DNA from 3 places in the Microcystis ichthyoblabe FBCC-A1114 genome. Region 2 is predicted to be linked to each of the others. Evidence: predicted binding sites of a transcription regulator. Region 2 holds the regulator's gene; each other region holds the start of a gene.
The links. Region 2 encodes NtcA, which controls nitrogen genes in cyanobacteria. Its sites were predicted from a motif close to TTTGTANCNNNNGNTACAAA; they were not measured.
Positions count from the first base shown of each region.

Region 1 (5,908 bases), 1.7 Mb from region 2:
CAGAACGTCTGGTTACTTATCAAATCATAATTGGACAAAACAATAATCGCCCCGTTATCAAACGCGAAATACTTCGCTATAAAAGGGGTGAACACGGTAAACCTTTTCATTTTTTAGATTTTCAACTTGGTCAAGGATATGCTATCACCAACGAAGAAGATTTTAGCAAACCGGATAAAGAACTCGATCGAGAAGAACAACAGCTAGAATCTAACGACATACTAGCAATCAAAGGATTAGGACAATTTCAACGTTTTAAAGCCGCTACAGCCTTTCGTTCTCTGATTGAAAATTGGCACGTTTCTGACTTTCATATTAGCGAAGCTAGAGGAAGTAAAGAAATATCTTACGCTGAACACTTATCCCCCACTGGCGACAATATAGCTACAGTTGCTCAATATATTTATCAACAATATCCCGAAATTTTTCAGCAAATTCTCGAAAAAATGAAACAACGAGTTCCGGGTATTTCCTCTGTGGAAGCCAAAGAAACCGAAGACGGTCGCTTGATTTTACGTTTTCAAGATCAGGCCTTTAAAGATCCTTTTATTGATCGCTATGTTTCTGACGGGACTATGAAAATGTTCGCTTATTTAATATTACTATTCGATCCCAATCCTCATCCCCTACTCTGTGTCGAAGAACCAGAAAACCAACTTTATCCTACTTTATTAAAAGAACTAGCCGAAGAATTCGCCCACTATAGCGATCAGGGGGGTCAGGTATTTGTTTCTAGCCACTCCCCCGATTTTATCAATGCGGTTCCACTAGCTAGTATTTTCTGGCTAATTAAATCCCAAGGTATCACCCAAATCCATAGGGCTGCCGATAACGAAATCCTCAAAAACTTAGTAGCGGAAGGCGATTTACCCGGCTATCTTTGGAATCAAGGCTGGTTTGAAGGAGTAGAACCCTAATGAACTATGATATCGTATTTTTGTTAGAAGAGTCATCTATAAAAAATGTGTTAGAAGAACTTTTGCCTAAACTTATTCCCCCAGAAATAAGCTATATATGTATTAGTCATCAAGGTAAACAAGACCTAGCAAAATCTATTCCTATAAAACTCAAAGCTTTCAATAAATCTAGTCCCAATACCAAATTTATTATTGTCCATGATCAGGATTCCCACGACTGTCAAAAACTCAAAAAAGACCTAGGAGAAATTTGTCAAAATGCCAGTGATGCTCAAGTCTTAATTCGGATTATTTGCCATGAATTAGAATCTTGGTTTCTGGGAGATTTAGCAGCGGTGGCCAAGGCGTATAATTTAAATAGTCTCGGCCAAAAACAAAATAAAAGTAAATACAGAGAACCGGACCTGCTTAACTCGGCCAAACAAGAATTAAAAAAGCTAGTGAAAGAGTATTATGCAGGAACCCACTCTAAACAGATTGCCCCCCATCTTTCCCTAACTGAAAATAAATCGCGTAGTTTTCAAACTTTTATCCAAGGTATCAAAAATGTTGTGGAAATGATACAACGCCCCAATCCGAACCAGAACTAAAATAGACCTCGACCTAATATAATTAAAAGCCTGTAAACTCCTAACCAGGGTGATAATTTCTATCGATAAGATTTTTGCGCCCAAAAATATTCCCCCCGGTTTTGCCGGGGGGAAAGTGGTAAAAAAACCGCTAATCTAGCAGTTTAAGGCTAAGTCTTGGGATTCTTTTTTCAAGAGATTAACGAGGGTTTCATCCCCATTCTCTTGAGCGATTTGTAAACGACGTTCCAGACGAAGACGAATATTGCTCAGATGGACGCTAGAAAGGGTTTCCTCTTGGACGACAATAGGGGGTTTGACAACCGGCAACGGACAAGTGCTTGGGATGACTTGTCCAGCAAGATGAGGACGGGTGCTGTAGGCAACCCCACGATACTGACGATGCAGTTTCGGCTCTAATTGGAGCATATGGCGAGGATAATGGTGATTCCAGTCTTGACCTCGATATTTACCCCCGATATCTCCAGTCTTCATCTCCAAGGGGAGAGAATCCCTTTCGTACTTAACTCCTCGATAGGCTAACATAATATCACTGACTCCCTGCAATGCTTTAAAGTGACTTTAATCCCCCTTGTCGTCCCTATTTAGGGTCAACAAACGAAAAGATCTTATTTCTTATTCTGTATCTATTTTTACATTTTGTTAGGGAAATTGAAAAAACTTTATAAAAATTTAATATTTTCTGGTTGGCCATAGTATCCTTTTCCGGCTGAGTTTGGTTGCCCACCAAAGGAGCCTCTAGGGATTTGAGGATTAAGGGGGATGATTGCCAGATTTTGAGCAATTTTTAACCTCTTCAGGGATAAGATAGTGCTGGTGTCCCCTAAACATTCATCTATGAGCGGCTTTATTATCAAAATAATCTTGATATCGGCTTTAATTTCCCTGGGAATTAAATATCTTGCCCCTTTATTATCGATCGCTCCTGGTCCTCTTAACACTTTAATTCTGGTTTTTACTCCTTTTCTGCTCACGGTTTTTGCCCTCTGGAGACGGACAATAACTGATTAGGAATTTTTCTCCTTACTCATCATGACTTTTGGCAGCAGCTTCGGTTTAGTCCTGTTAGTCTTTTGTCTGTTGATTCTCTGGCAGATTCGACAGATTCTTTTATTATTATTGATGGCGATTCTTCTGGCTCAGATTTTAAATTTGGCTGTGACTTGGTGGCAGCGTCATCACCTGAAGCGTTCCTACGCCCTAATTATCACCCTTTTTGGCTTCTTTATTGGTATTATCGGTATTTTTTTAGTAATTATACCCGCTTTAGTCCAACAATTTCGCCAATTATTTAGTTTATTACCCCAAGCGATAGAAAGACTCTGGGGACAAGTGCATCGTCTTGAGGATTATCTCGATCCTAGTCTGGCCACTGTCTTTCCAGACTTTAAAACGCTGCTGGCTCAATTACAACCCCTAATTAACCAAATTGCTGGCCGGGGTTTGAGCATTTTTTACGGTACTTTTGGCATTATCCTCAGCTTACTGCTAATTATTGCCCTGAGCTTGATGATTCTCGCCGATCCTGCCGCTTACTACCGTTGCTTTCTGCGTTTATTTCCCGCTTTCTACCGTTCTAGGGTACGATCGATCCTAGAACACTGCGATCGAGATTTAAAAGCTTGGCTAAAAGGGATTTTCTGTCATATGTTGATTATGACCTTGGGCAGTTGTTTGGGTCTATCCCTGATTGGCATTCCCCTCGCTTTTTCCCAATCTATTCTCGCAGGATTTCTCACCTTTATCCCCAACCTCGGGCCGGTTCTAAGCACGATTTTACCCTTTTCTATCGCCCTTCTGGAAGCTCCCTGGCAATCCTGGGCGGTTTTACTACTCTACAGCAGTATTTATCTGTTAATTCAGTATTTCGACCATCATCCACCGTTGCCCATTTTAACAGTGCGGTCGCTCAAGCTCTTACCCGCTTTTACCCTGTTGGCCCAGTTGTTTTTTGCCTCGATTTTTGGCTTTTTAGGGCTATTTCTGGCGGTTCCCCTGACGCTTATCGGTCGTATTTGGCTAAAGGAAGCTTTGATCGAGGATATTCTCAATCATTGGCGGACTGGGAATAAAAAATCTTAAACTGGGGATCTAGGATTCGAACCTAGGAAATGGCGGGACCAAAACCCGCTGCCTTACCGCTTGGCTAATCCCCATTGGACAGACCTTTTTAATATTAGCATTTATCTCCCCGGTTTTGTCAAGAAGTTGATAAAAATTTTTTACTTCGGGATTGAGAGACGCTATAAACAAGGGAATAGAGGGATTAAGGAGAAAAATCTATGGATAATAGCGCACAAAACTGGTACATTGTCCAGGAAAATACGGGAATTTGTCAGATTATAGCCCTAGAAAACGGAAAAACCCCAGTTAATGGTCAATACTGGGGTCCTTTTGCCGAGCGGGGAGAAGCGCTCGCCCGTCGGGTGGGTTTAATTCGAGCGGGCAAATGTCAACCTATTGTTTAGCGGTATTGGTGGGCGTTTTCTTACCTTCCGCGATTTCTTTTTCCAAGATTTCAAAAGCTTTCTTGAATTGAGGATCCTGGAAAGTTCCCACCCGATCCCGTTCCTGTTGAAGATTTTTGCGCTCTTCCTCGCTCAGTTCCGACTCCACATCCGGATGAATACCATCTTTATTGATGTCGCGTCCGTCGGGGGTGAGATACTTGGCAATTGTCACCGCTAATCCGGAACCGTCACTAAGACTGCGTACCGATTGCACTAATCCCTTACCAAAGGTTTTCGTACCGACAATAACCGCCCGATCATGATCCTGTAAAGCTCCGGAGAGAATTTCACTGGCACTAGCGGAACCACCATCGACGAGAACAACTAGAGGTTTATTAGTCAAAGCTTGATTGTTGGCCCGTTGACGTTCCGTCACCCCTTTGCGATCGACCGTAGAGACAATTAAACCATCGGGTATCCACATCCGAGCGATTTCGATGCTGGCGTAGAGTAAACCGCCGGGGTTGGAACGCAGATCGAGAATATAACCCTTCACCTGTTCAGCTTCCAATTCGCGAATCGCTTGACTCATATCGCCACTAGCTTGGGCGCTAAATTGATTGAGACGGATATAACCGACTTTACCGATCGGGGTGTTTTCTGTGTGGGCGCGTACCGGGTGAATTTCAATTTTAGCCCGGGTAAGAGTCAATTCTTTCTTCTCCTCACCCCGTTGAATCGTGATCTTAACGCTTGTCCCCACTTTGCCTCGGATCATGCTCACCGCTTGATCGAGTTCCATGTCTGCGGTAGATTTACCATCGATAGCGATAATCACATCTTTGGGCAGCACACCAGCTTTAGAAGCGGGAGTATCTTCAATGGGTGAAACCACGACTAACTGCTTGGTTTTCTCATCTTTGGTCAATTGAATCCCTACCCCGGTCAATTCTCCCGATGTATCGATTCTCATATTGTTAAACTCTTTGGGATCCATAAAACGGGTATAGGGATCATTGAGAGTTTTCAACATCTCGCGGATAGCGGTGTATGCTTCCTCTTGATTTTTGTAGGAACGATTTAAATACTGATTGCGGATGGCGTTCCAGTCCGATTGATTAAAAGTGCCATCTAAATAAGTGCGGTTGATGATCTGCCAAACCTCATCAACGGTTTCCTTGGGACTTTCCTGAAAAAAAGCTTGACTTTGGGAGAGTCGGAATCCCGCCCCCGTGACGGCGACGGTAGACAGGACCACTGCTGTAGCACCGAGAACAAGTCCGCGTTTGTTGATAACCATAGGTAATTTTCGGATAAATTAGGCTGTTCTTGCCGGAACGCTCTTTCGGGCTGACCGTCGAAATATCTTGGCAAAAAGGAGCGTTTAGGTTTACTGGAGACAGACAAAAGAACGCCTGTAGACTACTACTGTTATAACATTTATTATCTCTTTCTTTGTCAAACTGGTTATTTGAGTAGCGATCGAGTTGCCAGCAGCCCACCTCGCGACCTAAGATAGGGTTGGCTGAATAATGGTAAAAACCTTACAGGAAAGGGCTTTTAGGTTGATTGAGAGCTTCCCAAATGCACTTAAATCTGCTAGAATCTCTTAAAACCCTTGCATCACCCTTGCATCTTCTCTAATTAGTGCTAATGTACCGTAAAAGTGAGTTACCCTCAACCCCACCAGAAAACTTCGAGCTGCCCTTTGAGGGGAAATTATCCCAAGATAATCGTTGGGTAATTATGGCCAACCTCATTCCCTGGTCAGAATTTGAAGCGGGATACGCATCACTTTTTTCAGAAGAAATGGGCGCACCAGCCAAAACATTTAGGATAGCAATGTCCGCCTTAATTAGGGTTTGCTGAAAAAGCTTTTCCTGGGGGCAGGGTGTGGGGTGTGGGGTGTGGGGTTTTACCGATTTTGAGGTAGTCAGTTACCTAATTTTCA
Region 1 covers NZ_CP191408.1:128,018-133,925, forward strand. The annotation lists gene ACQY1Y_RS00590 (AAA family ATPase) at 1-917, shown strand, start outside; gene ACQY1Y_RS00595 (DUF4276 family protein) at 917-1,507, shown strand; gene ACQY1Y_RS00600 (DUF4278 domain-containing protein) at 1,643-2,035, opposite strand; gene ACQY1Y_RS00605 (hypothetical protein) at 2,345-2,518, shown strand; gene ACQY1Y_RS00610 (AI-2E family transporter) at 2,540-3,589, shown strand; tRNA gene ACQY1Y_RS00615 (tRNA-Gln) at 3,591-3,663, opposite strand; gene ACQY1Y_RS00620 (hypothetical protein) at 3,790-3,975, shown strand; gene ctpC (carboxyl-terminal processing protease CtpC) at 3,965-5,257, opposite strand; partial or broken gene ACQY1Y_RS00630 (IS5/IS1182 family transposase) at 5,611-5,814, shown strand.
Region 1: ACQY1Y_RS00600 (DUF4278 domain-containing protein) is a predicted target of NtcA. The motif match lies at 2,127-2,146, and genes of this name have one in related genera.

Region 2 (5,908 bases):
AAGTTAAATTGTAAAAAATGCCAAAAAGATGTTATCGCTAACATCTTTTTTTCTTCCCCACTATCCCATAACTTTTAAACAGGATTTTTGATAAAAGGAAGTTATTAAAAGAAGGGCAGTACAATTGGTAGGGGTGCATCACCAAAGATGCCCAGATCGCTAAACCGTTTGTAGGGGAAAACCTAAAGCTTCTCGTTGCTGTAAATACAATTGAGCAACCTGTCGAGCTAAATTGCGAATTCTGCCGATATAACGGGTTCTTTCAGCTACAGCAATCACACCTCTAGCATCAAGTAAATTAAAACTATGGGAACATTTGAGAACATAATCTAGACTGGGAATCACCAGAGAGCGATCGATTAATTGTTTAGCTTCCTGTTCATATAAACTGAATAAACTAAATAATAACTCAGGATTAGAAGCCTCAAAATTGTAGGTACATTGTTCGATTTCATTTTGTAGAAAAATGTCACCGTAGAGGATATTTTCATTCCATTGAATTTTATTAATTGCCTCCACATCTTGCAGATACATGGCTAATCTTTCTAAACCGTAGGTAATTTCGATCGCCACGGGACGACAATCGATACCCCCACACTGTTGAAAGTAGGTAAACTGGGTGATTTCCATACCATCTAACCACACTTCCCAACCCACACCCCAGGCGCCGAGGGTGGGAGATTCCCAGTTATCTTCCACGAAGCGAATATCGTGATCTTCTGGGTTAATTCCTAACACCCTCAGGGAGTCTAAATAGATATCCTGAATATTATCGGGAGAGGGTTTAATTAGGACTTGATATTGATAGTAATGCTGAAAACGATTGGGATTTTCGCCATAACGGCCATCCGTAGGACGACGACAGGGTTCCACATAGGCAACGGACCAAGGTTCCGGACCAATTGCCCTTAAAAAAGTGTGGGGACTCATGGTTCCTGCACCTTTTTCGGTATCATAGGGTTGAGCAACTAAACAACCGCGATCAGCCCAAAATTCATTTAATTTAGCGATAACAGCTTGGAAAGTTAGAGACATGGGAAAAAGTAAAAAAGCAGATTAGGGGTTGAGGAAGTGGGAATTATAAATTATAAATTATCAATTATAAATTATGAATTATAAATTATAAATTGGGAAGTGGGGAAGTGGGGAAGTGGGGAGCTTTTCAGTGATCAGTAAACTGATAACTGATAACTGATAACTGACGGTTAAATTCATTGACTTACTTTTAACTGTAAGCGAAAGTGGACGGGGGTAGAAGACTGGGGGAGAATAACTAATTCATAAAATCCCTCTTCGGGTAATTGACCAGACCATTGCCGATCGCTAGACTTATCTAAAAGGGTAATATTACCCGTGGGAGAGTAGAAAGATAGTAAAACTTCGCCTTCCGCCTCTAAATTTAAGTTTAACCGATCACTGGAACGCAATTTTATTGCATAGGCTTTTCCTTGTCCCTCGCTGAGAATTGCCTCGATAACTTCCTCCCCCCCCGCGTCTAAACTTTCGATCGCTTGGTAGGATAGGCCAGACTGTAAAGATTGTAACTGATTCCAGGCCAAACCACTCCATAGTTGACCCAGGCTTGTATCAAAACTTGGTCTTTCTGTCAATTCGGGAAATAGCTGAAAAAAGGCAGTATCAGTGAGTAAATTAAAGACTATACCGCTTAAGCGTAATTGATTCACTTGTTCTCGCCATTTTTCTCGCTGTTGCTCGTTGTAGCTACCTAATGCTTCTCTAGTGCCAGAATCGAGACGTTCTAAGCGATCGAGTATTTCTGCTCCTAGAATGTCTCTTTGTTCCTGTTTCTGTTTTTCCTCTTTGATATCCCCATAGCGGAGGTTAAACAATTCATTGACGAGATTTTTAAAAAACTGACTATCAATTCCCAACTCTAGACGACGCTTTCTCATCTCAGTTTTCCGTTGCCATGCCGTATCTGTGGCAGAATTAAAATTATTTTCCTCCGTGGCAAAAACTGGTTTAACGGTTTCGTGTTGATTGCTGTGTTTAACCCACTGTTTCCCAATTAACCAGCCTATTGCCGCCGATAATAACATCAAGAGGCAAAAAATAGCGATTCTGCCAGAACAGCCGAGAAAAACGGGCGATTTATTCCGATAATTGGCGGCCATTGTCTTCTTAGACGATTTAGGGTTTTGGTCTGTAAAGATGAGATTAACACAAATAATAGGCTAAGACGCATTTTAATCGCCTATCCTGAGATTCGCCGAATCTTCCCCAATCCCTTCACCAATGCAAAAATGAAAAGCATCATTGAGAAATTGTTTGAAAATAGGGAATAAATTGTGAAAAAATTAAATGAACCTTCAGACCGATCACAATTAACCCCAAAGAAGTCAAAAATCCCCCTTCAGAACCCCGTGACACTAATAACTAATAACTGAATAAAACTACATTCCCATAATTTCGTAACCGGAATCTACATAAATAATCTGACCGGTAATACCACTAGAAAGATCACTGGCTAAAAAAGCGGCCGTATTTCCTACCTCAATTTGTGTCACGGTGCGATGTAAAGGAGCGATTTCTTCCACATGATGGATCATATCAAGAATTCCCCCCACGGCCGAAGATGCTAAGGTGCGAATTGGACCGGCAGAAATACCATTAACTCGGATCTTTTGGCCACCTAATTCCGCAGCTAAATAGCGAACACTCATTTCTAAACCGGCTTTTGCCACCCCCATTAAATTATAGTTAGGAATTACCTTGACACCGCCGAGATAGGTAAGAGTGATAATACTTCCCCCTTCCGTCATCAAGGGTTTAGCCGATCGCGCTAGACGGGTTAGGGAAAAAGTGCTAATATCTAGGGATTTAGTGAAAGCTTCCCGGGGGATGGCGGTAAAATCGCCCGTTAAACCCTCTTTATCGGCAAAAGCGAGACAGTGAATCAAAATATCCAGTTTACCCCATTTTTCCGCCACTGTAGCGAAAGTATCTTCTACCTGTTGGTCATTTTGGACATCGCAGGGGACATAAAAAGCGGGATTAAGTTCATCGGCCAATTCTCGCACTTTTTTCTCAAAACGGCCTTTTTCGTCGGGGAGATAGGTGACACCGATATTTGCACCAGCTTGATGGAGTTGTTGAGCAATTCCCCAAGCGATCGAGCGATTATTGGCAATTCCTGTCACTAGGGCGTTTTTTCCCGTTAAATCTAACATAGTTCTCGTTTCTCTTACAAAAATCTCCCCAATAGCCGACCCCAGCGAGATTCGGTATAATAGGGATACAGATAACGGGGCAGCAATGATCACCCCTCCCCTATTGTCTGGCAAAAAGCGCCCAAAACTTTTCCCAGTTTAGCGAGCGGTTGTGTTTAATAGAGGTGACACTCGTTGGATAATAAAAACAATTTTCCCCTTTTTTGGATGTGAGATGGACTTATCATTAATACAAGATAAACCCCTAGCAGATGTGTTCCGTCGAATCGGCAGCGGCAATTTCCCCCCGGTGGTGGAGTTGTTCGAGCGTGGCAAAACGATCTTTTTCCCGGGAGATCCCGCCGAAAGAGTCTATTTTTTGCTGAAAGGAGCCGTTAAGTTATCGCGAGTCTATGAAGCGGGAGAGGAAATTACCGTGGCTCTACTGCGGGAAAATAGCGTCTTTGGTGTGCTATCCTTACTGACTGGTCAGCGATCGGATCGTTTTTATCATGCCGTGGCTTTTACTCCGGTAGAATTACTCTCGGCCCCGATCGAGCAGGTAGAAAGATCCCTCCGCAATAATCCCGATTTATCAATGTTGATGCTGCAGGGTTTGTCCTCGCGGATTCTGCAAACGGAAATGATGATCGAAACCTTAGCTCACCGGGATATGGGTTCACGTTTGGTCAGTTTTTTATTAATTCTCTGTCGTGATTTTGGGGTTCCCACCACCGATGGCATCCGGGTGGATCTAAAATTGTCTCACCAAGCGATCGCAGAAGCGATCGGTTCTACCCGCGTCACTGTCACCCGTTTATTGGGAGAGCTGCGGGATCAAGAAATGGTCTCAATTTACAAGAAGAAAATTACCGTCCATAATCCCGTCGCTCTCAGTCAACAATTTACCTAAATTCTGGATGACTAGCGCTTATATTTTAGTTTTGGCCATCGTGGTTTTAGGTGGTCTGATAGCTGCGGTTGGCGATCGCATAGGTAGCCGTATCGGTAAGAAAAGGATGCGTTTATTTAATCTGCGTCCGAAACAAACCGCAACTTTGATGACGATTGTAACGGGAATTTTGATCGCCGGTTCGACTTTAATTGTCTTATTTGCTTCTAGTAAATCCCTGCGTCAAGGGGTTTTTGAACTGGATCGCCTGTTAAATGAACGTCGTGCCGCTATCAAAGATTTAGAAAGTCAGGTAAGAAAAACCACCGAACAAAAAAATCGAGTGGAAAAGGCTTTAAAAACGGCTAAAAGTGAACAGATAGCTGTGCAGAAACGTCTAGAGGTTCTTAATAAAAATTATCAAGCTTCTCGTCAACGTTTGCGATTAGTTTCGGGACAGTTGGAAAAGTTTCGCAAGGAAGTGGCTAATTTAAATAATGAACGAGTCATTTTAACTAATCAAAAGGCACAGTTAACCAGTCAACGGGATCAATTGTCCCAACAAAAATCAATTCTTTCTAGTCAGATCAATCAACTACAAACCACCGTTCAAGTTAGAGATAAAGAGTTAGCTAATCAACAAAAATTATTAACAACCAGACAAGCGCGACTTCAACAGTTGGAAACTCAACAAAAAACCCTACAGCTAGAAATTGATCGCCGGGATCAACGTATTGGAGAACTCGATCGATCGATTGTGGATAAAAATTTTGCTTTGGAACAGCGCGAGGGAAAATTAAAAGATTTAGAAACCCAAATGGCTTTTCTTAAGCGGGAAGTGGAAGTTTTAGAACAATACTATCAAACCTATCAAGAATTGCGGGAAAAACAAATCGCTATTTTCCGGGGACAGGTGTTATCTTTTGGAGCTTTTCGTATTGTCGATCCCCAAGCTATTGTCGCTGTTATTGATAAGTTATTGCGGGAAGCGAATATAAATGCTATCCGTGCCACCCAACCGAATCAGCCTAATTTTGACCAGCGTTTAGTTAAGATCACAAAAGCACAGGTAGAACAGTTAAGTCAACAATTACAGGACGGTAAAGAATATGTGGTGAGAATCCTTTCCGCAGGTAATTATGTCTTAGGAGAAAGCGAGATTCGTGTCTTTGCTGATGTGGTTCCCAATCAAAGAGTTTTTGAGGAGAAACAGGTGATCGCTACCGTTTCTATTGATCCCCAAAATATGACAGAAGAAGACCTACAAAAGCGATTAGATTTACTCTTAGCTTCGGCTCAATTTCGCGCTAGAAGTGCGGGAGTTTTAGGGTCAATTCAAGTGGAAGATGGTTTATTAACTACGGTAGTTAACTTTATTGGTCAAGTGAAAAAGTCGGGTAATTCTATCGAGACACTTGAGGCAGTTGCTGCTAGTAAAACTAATACATCTGGACCTTTAACTTTGCGTTTAGTAGCGGTAAAAGATGGTAAAATTGTTTTTAGTACGTCTTCTTAAAAGATAGCTAAAGTTAGGATTTGAGATTAAAATCAACTCCTTCGTAAATATCGGCAAGATTTAAGCTAATTCCTAAAGAATCTAGGGATATAATTCCCCTTGCTGGGGTGTATTCTTGCAGTAACCAATTATTTTCCGAGGTTTTGCTATAGGATTCTATTAGTATCTCCTCTTGACTGACGAGAAGATATTGGTTTAATTGGGGTATAGAACGATAATAACGAAATTTATCACCCCGATCATAACCAGAGGTGGAAGGGGATAAAACTTCGATAATTACACAGGGATTTAAAATTTCATCGTTGCGATTATCACTAAATAATGGTTCCC
Region 2 covers NZ_CP191408.1:1,852,475-1,858,382, reverse strand. The annotation lists gene rpsJ (30S ribosomal protein S10) at 1-14, shown strand, start outside; gene glyQ (glycine--tRNA ligase subunit alpha) at 160-1,035, opposite strand; gene ACQY1Y_RS08965 (hypothetical protein) at 1,212-2,135, opposite strand; gene fabI (enoyl-ACP reductase FabI) at 2,415-3,191, opposite strand; gene ntcA (global nitrogen regulator NtcA) at 3,406-4,083, shown strand; gene ACQY1Y_RS08950 (DUF3084 domain-containing protein) at 4,091-5,578, shown strand; gene ACQY1Y_RS08945 (Uma2 family endonuclease) at 5,592-5,908, opposite strand, start outside.

Region 3 (5,908 bases), 1.2 Mb from region 2:
TGATAAAGTTCTCGAAGATTTTAAAGCTAATACCCCTAACAAAGCTTTGGCTGATGTTAAAATTGACGCTAATATTTCAGGAACTGGCGGCGGTTTTAGAAAATTTTGTGCGGGAGAAATAGATATTAATAATGCTTCTCGGCCGATTTCTGTGGAAGAATTAAAAGAATGTGATGCTAATAAGGTCAGATTTATCGAACTACCGATCGCTTTTGATGCTTTAACCGTGGTAGTCAATCCCCAAAATAACTGGGTTGATGATATTTCCACCACAGAATTAAGAACTATTTGGGAACCAGCGGCCGAGAATACAATCAAACGTTGGAATCAAATTAATCCCGCTTGGCCCGACCAACCGATTACCCTTCACGGGCCGGGTAAAGATTCCGGAACCTACGATTTTTTTAGTGAGGTAATTAACGGCAAAGATGCCAGTCGTGGGGATTTTAACTTTAGTGAAGATGACCAAGCTTTAGTTAATGCCGTCAGTCAAGATGCCAACGCTTTAGGCTATTTTGGCCATGCTTACTATGAACAAAATCGGGATAAATTAAAAGCTTTGAAAGTTAACGGTATTGAACCAACTCGCGGCAATGTCGAGGATAGTAAATATCAGCCTTTATCTCGTCCTTTGTTTATTTATGTTAATGCCCAAAAAGCCCAAGAGAATCCCGCTTTAGAGAAATTTGTCGAATATTATCTCGATCGAGTTCCTGATTTATTAGATACTATTGGTTATATTCCCCTACCGGATGAGGCCTATCATTTGGCACGGGTACAGTTGCAAAAATTTGAGGTAGGAACGGTTTTTAATGGCCGACCTCAACCCAATTTAACCATCGGGGAATTACTTCGCAAACAAGCTCAATTTGAAGCGAAGTAACGATTCCCATCTCATACTAAATCCCTTGAGTATAGCCTACATATCAGGAGAGGCAATAGGCAATAGGGGCAATAAATAGATAGGCTCTTCTAGGTTCTGTGTGATAAGTTTAACTTACATAGGATCGATCTTTGTGTCCTCTGTGTCTGGAGTGGTTCCTTCTACTCCCTCGCCAGCAGGACTGTATCTTAGAATACATTTTACCCACCAAATCCAAGAGAGCCATAGATAATCAGTCTTTAACAACCGGATTTAGTATGAAAGGAAAATATATAAGGATTTTCCTACTCCTATCTGCCTCCTAACATAGCAAAAGGTTTGCCAATTTCACCCAACAGAGATACAGAAAAAAAAAGAGGGGATAAACCCCCCAGCGTATCGAGAAACTTGTCAATTAACCCTTCGGTGTCGCCCCAAATTGCTCGATGAGGATAGAAGTTAACACCGATTTTAAGTCTTCACAGGGAATCCCTTTTTGTACACAACTTCCCAGGTGAGCATCTTTACCCACTTTACCCCCCATGTAGAGGTCAACTCCCTCGACGGTTTTGCCGTCTTTGCGAGCTTTTGTCCCCATCAAACCGATATCGGCCACTTGGGGTTGTCCGCAGGAGTTAGGGCAACCAGTCCAGTGCATACGCACACCCCGGGGGATATTTAATTCAGCATCTAACTGACGAATCAAGTCCACAGCCTTATTTTTGGTTTCAATCAGGGCAAAATTGCAGAATTGCGCCCCCGTACAGGAAACGAGCGCTCGTTGTAAAGGTGCGGGATTGGGGGTAAACTTAACCAGTAAAGGCTCGGTTAAAAGAGTCGCCACATTTTCAGCCGCTATATTCGGGATAATCACGTTTTGTTCCACAGTTAAACGCAATTCTCCGCTGCCATACACTTCGGCAATCCGGGCTAAATCGAACATATCATCGGCAAATAGACGACCAACGGGAACACAAAGACCGATATAGCTCAATCCCTCCTGTTTTTGGGGAAAAACTCCTAAATGATCCCGTTTTTCCCAGTCAATAGCGTCTTTTTCGGCTGCCGTTGCCAAGGGATAACCTAACTGATTAGCCACCCGCGTGCGGAATTCCTCGATTCCCCACTCATCAATTAACCACATTAAACGGGATTTTTGACGATTGGCACGCAATCCGTTATCGCGGTAAACTTCTAAAATCCCTCGGCATAAATCCACCACCTCCTGATTAGGTCTCACCCAAACATTCATGGGAATTGCCGCTTCACAGCGTTTAGCCGAGAAAAAGCCACCCACCACGACATTAAAGCCTAATTCTCCTTCTTTATAGGCAGGAACAAAGGCAATATCGTTAATTTCCGCATGAACCGAGTTATCCCGGCACCCCTCGATGGCAATATTAAATTTGCGGGGCAGATTGCTAAATTGATAATTACCTTGACCGTAGTTGGTAATCATATCTTGGACTTTTTGGACTAATTCCCTGGTGTCAATTAATTCATCTGCGTCTAGTCCTGCCATGGGTGAACCGGTAATATTTCTGACATTATCCATGCCCGATTGTACCGAAGTCATGCCCACGGATTTTAGTCGTTGGAAAATATCAGGAATATCTTCGATACGAATACCGCGTAATTGTAAGTTCTGACGAGTGGTAATATCGGCATTACCATCATCGCCGTAACGCTGCACAATTTCCCCTAAAACGCGCATTTGCTCACTGCTAATAATGCCGTTAGGAACCCGTAAACGCATCATGAACTTACCCGGGGTGACAGGACGATAAAAAACCCCCACCCATTTTAAGCGATGTTCTAAATCGGTTTTATCCATCGCTTCCCAACCGATTTGGGCAAAATGATCTAGTTCATCTTTAATGGCTAATCCGTCTTTCTCGGCTTTAAATTTCTCGAATTTATTGAGAGTTGTTCCATCTTTTTCAGGTGCTTGTACCATGAATCTATCTCCTTCTGATTTGTGGGTGTAATTGTTCTAGTTGGTGCGGGTTAGAAATGAAGAAATCGGGATTTAACAATAAGTATTCTTTAAAATACCGTCGTCATTAGCAAAAATTTAGTAATTTACCTAGTCTCTATTTGTTATTTAATTCGTTTTAACTTGGGTGATTTTGTATTGTTTGTAACAGAAATTCGCTCACCATCGTGTTTAAGCATTTATATCATGCAGTAAGTGCATTGAGGTGGGGTGTGGAGGGAAGGGAGCAGGGAATTGTAAATTATGAATTATGAATTATGAATTATGAAGTGGGGATGTGGGGAAGTGGGGAGGTGGGGGGAAGTGGGGAAGCTGTCTCATCACCCTATCACCCCAAAACCCTATCACCCCAAAACCCTATCACCCTATCTCCTCTGAATTTTCCTAAGCGAGAAACTTAACCAACTCCTCTAATTTTTGCCAAGCTAACCCACTGGCTAAAATCTCGCGTGCGAGGGCGAAACCAGCAGTATGATCGCCAAAAGTGACCTTTTCTGCCACCTGTAGGGCAAGAGCGGCATTAATCGCCACAGCATCCCGTTGAGCGGGCGTTCCCCCCCCTTGCAGAACATTTTTGAGGATTTCGGCATTTTCTGGCACTTCCCCGCCTTTAAGGGCATTTAAACTGGCTCTAGGGATAGAAATTGACAAGGGATCGATTGCCGACGAAATCACCTCGCCATTATTTAATAAAGCCATATCGGTCAGATCTCCCAACCCCACCTCGTCGAGTTTTTCCCGGCCGTGAACAATAATCGCCTTTGGGGTTCCCATTTGTGCCAAAGCTGTGGCCATCGGGGTGAGAAATTGCTGGTCATAAACCCCGATAACTTGACCTGTGGGACGGAGAGGATTAACTAGAGGACCCAGAAGATTAAAAACCGTGCGAACTTTCAGGGTTTTGCGGAGATTAGCCACACTTTTCAGGGCTGGATGCCAACCGGGGGCAAAAAGAAAGGTCACTCCCACCCCATCTAAAGCCGCCGCCACTTTCTCGCTAGGGGCGCTTAAATTAACCCCAAGATATTCTAAAACATCGGCCGAACCGACCTTGCTGGAGGCCGAGCGATTGCCGTGTTTAGCCACTTTTGCGCCCCCAGCGGCCGCCACAAAAGCCACGGCAGTGGAAATATTAAAGGTTGAGGCCCCGTCACCGCCGGTGCCACAGGTATCGATAACGGGAGTAGTATGGGGTTTAGGGTCTTCTAAGCGAGATTGTTGCCGTAAAACTCCGGCCATTCCCGCTAATTCGGCGGCCGAGACTCCTTTTGCTTGCAAAGCCGCTAACATCGCCCCCGATAAAACTTCCGGAATCTGGCCGTTTAACCATCCGGTCATTAATTCTTCAGCTTGGTTAAGGGAAAGGGATTTTTGATCGAGTAGTTGCTGCAGTAGGTTTGGCCAGTCTGGAGTGGTCATCGCTGTTCCATTGGTGTGGGGATGGGGCGATATACTATCATAGCGGTTTGTCTGGAGAATCGATCGCTCCTAGTAAGTAGCTGGTTATAATTAAATTAAAAATGAATTTTAGGTTCGATCCCCCCTGCCCCCCTTGATAAGGGGGGTGCCGATCCCCCCTTAGTCCCCCCTTGATAAGGGGGGCATCTGATAACTTTTAACGCCTACCTACTTAATTTTTACTTCAAATCGAGCAAACCCTGTTCTTTTAACTTGGGATTAAAACGAATTTCCATCTGTACTCCCCGTTTTTCTAGAGTTGATAAAACATCGTTTTCTACTCGTCTGGATACCTGTTTTAATAACTTGATTTGCCCCAATTCGTCAGCACTTTGATAAATTTCTTTTTCTGTCTCAGTCATGGCTAATTTAGCATCAATTGGTTCTGTCCAGAGTTTTTCATTGCTGATTACTGCCTGACTTTCTCTTAGCCAAGCTTGTTTAATCGATTCGAGAATAGTTCGATTAGGACGCTCAATCACCTGTATTTTTAGCCAATAACAAGCTTGAGGCTGTCGGGCAAGATGTTGTTTTAAACTGAGATAAATATCACGAGAATAGCCGACAAACTCTAAGACTTGTTCTCGATCAAAAATGGCATAAACCCCGATTTTTCCCTGGAAATCAACACAGATATTACCGGTGGCATCTAGGTAGGGAATGTATTCTAATTGTTCGAGATTAGCCAAAGTATCAGACTCATTCATAATTAATCGTCGCTAATTGGTTGGAGATAAGTAGGTAGGTGTTAAAAACTTTCAGATCCACCGCTGATCAAGTAGGATTGATTCAAGGTAGGGTTGATTCAAGGTAGGGTTGATTCATGAATCAACCCTACCCGTTTAAAATTGTACCAAAAAGTCTTAGGCTAAATTAGTCCCCAAAAATGATCAATTCTCAATGCCTACTGCTTCTCTTAACGAAATTGTTCACGCAGCCCTAAGTGGTCAGGTGGTTTCTTTTCCCACGGATACAGTCCCCGCTTTAGCGGTTTCTCCCCCCTATGCTGCCTTAGTTTTTGCCGCTAAAAAACGGACTTTTGATAAACCTTTAATTCTCATGGCGGCCTCAGCAGCAGATTTATGGGATTATGTCAAGGGAAATCAGGAAGAAAGGGAAATTTGGCGGCAAATGACCGAAAAATACTGGCCCGGCTCCCTAACTTTGGTTTTACCCGCTTCTGAAAAAGTACCAAAAGTTCTTAACCCAAAGGATCCTAGCACGATTGGTGTCCGAGTTCCTGCTCATGCGATCGCAAGAGAAATTCTCGGTCGAACTGGTGTTTTAGCGACCACAAGTGCTAATCTGTCAGGACAAGAGCCTTTATTAACTCCAGAAGCGATTATGACTACTTTTCCCTCGGTGACGGTGTTAGCACCCACAGAAAGGCAAGCATGGGGAATAATCAATAGTGGACAACCCTCCACCGTCGCACGTTGGCAATGTCAAAGATGGGATATCTTACGACAAGGGGCAGTTTTTCTGTAAATATGGACGATATTGACGCTTTAAAACGGGAATTACAGCAAACTCGTCTCGCTTATCAGATGGCTGTGGCAATTAATCACCTCAAAAGCAGTTTTTTGGGACGG
Region 3 covers NZ_CP191408.1:3,021,842-3,027,749, reverse strand. The annotation lists gene ACQY1Y_RS14515 (PstS family phosphate ABC transporter substrate-binding protein) at 1-883, shown strand, start outside; gene ACQY1Y_RS14510 (ferredoxin--nitrite reductase) at 1,278-2,819, opposite strand; gene trpD (anthranilate phosphoribosyltransferase) at 3,243-4,277, opposite strand; gene ACQY1Y_RS14500 (GIY-YIG nuclease family protein) at 4,496-5,023, opposite strand; gene ACQY1Y_RS14495 (L-threonylcarbamoyladenylate synthase) at 5,217-5,804, shown strand; gene ACQY1Y_RS14490 (sensor histidine kinase) at 5,759-5,908, shown strand, end outside.
Region 3: ACQY1Y_RS14510 (ferredoxin--nitrite reductase) is a predicted target of NtcA. The motif match lies at 2,991-3,010, and genes of this name have one in related genera.